Ancylothrix sp. D3o: one gene and its partner. The protein of the gene in region 2 interacts with the protein of the main gene of each other region in a pairwise test. Links are inferred from orthologs where the notes say so. Each region holds a gene or a part of one and is shown on either strand. Other genes may lie near its edges.

Region 1 (2,869 bases), on a different replicon or contig from region 2:
ACCAAGGTATGATCGGCCTTGCGATTTAAAACAAAATTATTCTCACCATCACTCATGTCTTCAGAAACATCCCCCTCCGTTAATGCAGGATTGATTCACCGGCCCCGTCGTTTGCGCCGTACAGATGCCCTACGTCGCATGGTACGCGAAACCCAACTAACAGCAAACGACCTGATTTATCCCCTCTTTGTCATGGAAGGAGAAAATCAAAAACAAGAAATCTCCTCGATGCCGGGATGTTATCGTTATACCCTTGATTTATTATTAAAAGAAATTGCCGATGCCTACGCATTAGGAATCCCCGCAATTGCCCTATTTCCCCTCGTTGAAAACGAAAAAAAAGACAACGCCGGCACAGAAAGTTATAACCCCGACGGACTCGTTCAACGCACCATCCGCGCCATCAAAAAACAAACACCAGAAATCGTTATTATTACCGACGTCGCCCTCGATCCCTTCAGCACACAGGGACACGATGGAATAGTCGGAGAAAATGGCGAAATTCTCAACGATGAAACCGTCGAAGTATTAGTAAAACAAGCCGTTTCTCAAGCCGAAGCCGGCGCCGATATGGTCGCACCTTCTGATATGATGGATGGCAGAATTGGCGCAATTCGAGAAGGTTTAGATAACGCAGGATTTACCAACGTCAGCATCCTCGCCTACTCCGCAAAATACGCCTCAGCCTATTATGGCCCCTTCCGCGACGCCCTCGATTCTGCACCCAAATTTGGCGACAAAAAAACTTACCAAATGGATGCAGCAAACGCCCGCGAAGCTATCACCGAAGCCGACTTAGATATCGCAGAAGGTGCTGATATTATCATGGTAAAACCGGCCCTCGCTTACCTCGATATTATTCACCTCTTACGCAACACAACAAACGTCCCCATCGCTGCTTATAATGTCAGCGGTGAATATGCCATGATCAAAGCTGCCGGTCAGATGGGATGGATTGATGAAAAGAAAGTTATTTTAGAAACACTTACCAGCATTAAACGTGCCGGTGCAGACTTAATCCTCACATATTTCGCCAAAGAAGTCGCCCTCATGTTGCGATAAAACAAGGCTGGGCATCGCCCAGCTTTACTTGGCAGGGAATTTTCGCTACTATCAAAGTGAAAAATACCAATCAAGTCAATGACTACCAGCCAACTACCCGACTCCCTCGCCCGCATCGTTCAGCGTTTCAAACGCTACACAAACCCCAAACAAGGCTACGAATTACTCATCACCCTCGCCAAACGTTTACCACCCTTTCCCGAAGAACAAAAAATCAGCGAAAATAAAGTACACGGCTGCACTTCTCAAGTCTATATTACCGCAGAATTAAAAGACGGAAAAGTGGTATATCAAGGCGATTCTGATTCGCAATTAGTCAAAGGATTAGTAGCCCTTTTGGTAGAAGGTTTAAGCGGGTTAACTCCCTCCGAAATTTTAAAAGTAACCCCCGATTTTATTCAAGAAACCGGCCTCAATGTCAGCCTCACCCCCTCTCGCGCCAACGGCTTTTACAACATCTTTAAACTTATGCGAGAACGGGCTTTAACCTTTGAGTTAATCAATTCCGCAGAAGCCATAACTGCTACCCCCGACTAAAAAATTCACGCATCTACAATCTAAAATTCTATGGTTGGCTTAGAAATTCCAAAACGCGGGATGCCGGTAACAATCATCACCGGCTTTCTGGGAAGCGGCAAAACAACCCTGCTCAATCATATCCTCAAAAATAACCAGGATTTGAAAATAGCAGTCTTAGTCAATGAATTTGGCGATATCAACATCGACAGCCAGCTTTTAGTATCCATCGATGAAGATATGATGGAACTAACTAATGGCTGTATCTGTTGCACCATTAACGATAGCTTAATTGATGCCGTTTATCGAGTTTTAGAAAGACCCGATAAAATTGATTACCTAGTCGTAGAAACCACCGGCATCGCCGACCCCTTCCCCATCGCCCTCACCTTCCTCAGCCAAGATTTACGCGATTTAACCCGCCTAGATTCGATTTTAACCCTTGTTGATTGCGAAACCTTTACCCCCAGTCATTATTCCAGTTCCGCAGCCCACAATCAAATTGCCTACGGGGATATCATCATCCTCAATAAAATTGATTTAGCCCCCGAAGGAAAAATCCAATCTCTCGAAAATTATATTCATTCTGTTAAGGCCGGTGCGCGAATTCTTAAATGCAACCAAGGCATCGTTCCTTTACCCCTAATTTTAGATGTCGAACTCACCAAAATCGACACTTATTCTAATATTCAAACCTCCCACCACCATGATCACCACCACCATGATCACAACCATTCTCACCATTTAGAAAATGATGGCTTTGTATCAGTATCTTTTGAAAGCGATCAGCCATTTTATGTAAATAAATTTCAAGACTTTTTGCAACAAAAATTACCCGAAAACGTCTTTCGCGCCAAAGGATTAATTTGGTTTATTGAAAGCCCCCACAGACATATCTTTCAACTCAGCGGTAAACGTTTTGAACTCCAAGAAGACAAATGGACAGGACAAAAACGCAACCAACTTGTCTTTATAGGCAGAAACTTAGATGCAGACGAGTTGCGCCGCAATCTCAACGCCTGTATTGCCAACGCCTACAGCAACAAACCCACAACCTAAAAAAAATCAGTAGTTGTCGTTATCTCATCAACGCTGTATAACAAGAAAAAGAATAACAAAAATCTGAGACAAAAATGGTAGAAGCAACCCTGATCAATAACTCTGTGCCGGTAACAGTCCTCACCGGCTATCTGGGCGCCGGTAAAACCACCCTCCTTAACCGCATTCTTACCCACGAACACGGCAAAAAAGTCGCCGTCATTATCAACGAATTTGGCGAAGTTGGTATTGA
Region 2 (2,944 bases):
ATTTACCGACTTCCGAATTTTTCCAAAAAGCTTGTCTTTCAGCATGACTCATTAACACATTTCCACTCGAACTTGCTCAGGCATTAACAAGCAAAGGAACTCCCCATTGTTATTCATGTTTCCAATCGTTGTTTTTCCCACATACTCCATCTCTTTATCTTTAAGCAACGCCTCTAGATCTTCCCTCGCACCCACTCTCGAAAAGCCTTCAAAACCGCTATTTCCCCACCGGCCTTACTCTGCTCAACAAACCGGCCCAACTCCCCACAAGAAACCAACCCAAACGCCACACTAAACTCCCGCTCAACATAACTCCCATCCACCAACTCATAAAACATCAAAACCCGCCCATCATATCGCCACAACTCCCGCACACCCAACGCAGAATAAATTCCCAACTTATTAACAGAACTACTCGTTATATCAATCTCAATCGCCAAATCTGGAGGAGGATCATTTGCCAAATCTAACTGCTGCCGCACCCTCACAAGCGGCTCATTTTGCACATAATAACAATTATCCGGCTCAATACCCTTTCTTAAATCCTCTCGCTTCAAAGTCATCGACCCCGCACTCTTAATTTCAATCTCCAACTCTATCGCTAAACCAACAATAAAGTTATGCAGATTTATCTTCGGACTTTCATGTTCAAAAAGCGGTGCCATAATCTCTAAAATTCCATCATCATAAGCAAAACGCGAACCACGACCCTCGCCAGTTTCCTTTAGCAAAACCTCAAAAGTTTGCCAGCTAATATTATGTAGAACCGTTCGCTGTTCCGCAACATTTAAAATTGCTAAACTCATAAAACCCACTCCGCAAAATAAAAAAGTAGGCCGATGCTCTGGCAACCGGCCCCCCAATAAATAAACTAACTCAACCCACCAAAAAACTCCAAAGTCTCCCGCAAAGCCCCAATAAAAACATCAATTTCATCACGAGAATTATAAAAATACAAACTCGCCCGCGCCGTCGAAGGAAGCTTTAACAAACGATGTAAAGGCTGCGTACAATGATGACCTGAACGAATAGCAACCCCCGCCAAATCTAACATCGTAGACAAATCATTTGGATGCACATCACCCGCCGTAAAAGCAGCCAAAGCCGCCCGATTACTTCCATCCCCTTGCGGTTTAGGGCCATAAATTGTAATCCCCGGCACCTCACCCAATTTGTCAAACAAATAAGCCGTTAACTCATGCTCATAAGCAGCAATATTTTCCATCCCAATACTACTTAAATAATCCACCGCCGCACCCAAAGCAATCGCCTCAGCAATGGCAGGAGTCCCAGCCTCAAACTTAGACGGCGGTTCCGCATAAGTTGAATGATCCAAAAACACATCCGCAATCATTTCACCACCCCCCAAAAACGGAGGCATAGCCTTTAAAACTTCCAACTTTCCATACAAAAAACCAATCCCCGTAGGCGCACACATCTTATGCCCAGAAGCCACCAACCAATCACAATCAATATCCTTAACATCTATCGCCAAATGAGGCACGCTTTGGCACGCATCAATTAACACCTTAGCGCCAAACTTCCGAGCCTCAGCTACAATTTCCTTCACCGGATTAACACAACCCAAAGTGTTAGAAACATGAACCACAGAAACCAACTTTGTCTTATCAGAAAGCAGCGATTTATACTGCTCAAAATCAAATTCCTGCGTTTCTGTTAACTCAACAAACTTCAACACAGCACCCGTTTTTTGAGCAACCAACTGCCAAGGAACCAAATTACTGTGATGCTCCATCACCGACAGAATAATCTCATCCCCCCGCTGTAAACTATTCATCCCCCAAGCATAAGCAACCAAATTAATCGCTTCGCTCGCATTTCGGGTATAAATAATCTCTTGAAAAGTAGCCGCTTTCACAAACCTAGCAACCTTTTCCCGCGCCTCTTCATAAGCCGCAGTCGCCCTTGCACTCAGCGTATGTACACCCCTGTGAACATTGGAATTATACTCATCATAATAACTCCGCAAAGTCTCCAAAACCTGCAAAGGCTTCTGAGAAGTCGCCGCATTATCAAAATAAACCAACCGGTGCCCATTCACCTCTTGCAACAAAATCGGAAAATCTTTTTTAAACTGAGCCGCTAAACTTTTTTCTTGAGTAATCATATTTTATTTTTCCTTTGTCATTTGTAATTTATCATTGGTCATTTGTCATCGGTCATTTGTCATCGGTCATTTGCCATTTGTACAGCACAACACAATACAAAGGACAAATGACAAAGTACAGACGTTCTGCCAGAACGTCTCTACGGACAAATGACTAATCATTATTCCGGCAAGAAACACACCGGCCTAACATTGTTTGTAGCGAAACAACCGGCAGCAATTGAATTATCTCATCCGCAAAAGCATCCATCAACAACCGGCAACTCATCTCCCGATCTAAACCGCGACTTTGCAGATAAAAAACCTCTTCAGCATCCAACTGACTAACGGTAGCACCATGAGAGCACTTAACATTATCAGCCGTAATTTCTAACTGTGGCTTAGTATCCACCCGCGCCTTTGGAGAAAGCAACAAATTTCGACTTAATTGTGCAGCATTTGTTAACTGCGCCGGCTTCGGCACAAACACCTTTCCATTAAACACCGCATGAGCCCGATCTCCCACAATACACTTATGCAATTGATCCGTCGTTCCATGCGGGTGATTTAGGGCAATTAAACTATGGGTATCCGCCAACTGTTCCCCAGCAATCATCGTCAAACCATTAAGCTTAGTATCCGTTCCCTCGCCGGTTTGAAACACCTCCAAATTATGCCGAGAAACCTTCGCACCCAAACTTACCGCATGACAAACATAGCGACTAAAACGTGCCTGAGAAACCGCAGTTTTGCCCACATGAAACGCATCGCCACTTTCGCGCTGAATGCGAACATGAACAACCTCAGAATTCTCCGCCGTAAAAATTTCTGTTACCG

What was found.
Region 1: the proteins of NG798_RS22770 (region 2) and NG798_RS05700 interact in binary tests that used the Escherichia coli proteins (3 or more experiments, as listed by UniProt). The link is inferred for Ancylothrix sp. D3o from one-to-one orthologs.

Annotation. Positions count from the first base shown.
Region 1 is NZ_JAMXEX010000002.1:341,497-344,365, reverse strand. It holds NG798_RS05700 (SufE family protein), read left to right. Parts: upstream 1-1,140; coding sequence 1,141-1,599; downstream 1,600-2,869. Other genes in the region: NG798_RS05690 (GTP-binding protein), read left to right, coding at 2,712-2,869; NG798_RS05695 (GTP-binding protein), read left to right, coding at 1,630-2,637; hemB (porphobilinogen synthase), read left to right, coding at 55-1,062. UniProt on the Escherichia coli protein: Participates in cysteine desulfuration mediated by SufS. Cysteine desulfuration mobilizes sulfur from L-cysteine to yield L-alanine and constitutes an essential step in sulfur metabolism for biosynthesis of a variety of sulfur-containing biomolecules.
Region 2 is NZ_JAMXEX010000020.1:33,163-36,106, forward strand. It holds NG798_RS22770 (SufS family cysteine desulfurase), read right to left. Parts: upstream 2,129-2,944; coding sequence 872-2,128; downstream 1-871. Other genes in the region: NG798_RS22765 (Uma2 family endonuclease), read right to left, coding at 174-806; sufD (Fe-S cluster assembly protein SufD), read right to left, coding at 2,283-2,944. UniProt on the Escherichia coli protein: Cysteine desulfurases mobilize the sulfur from L-cysteine to yield L-alanine, an essential step in sulfur metabolism for biosynthesis of a variety of sulfur-containing biomolecules.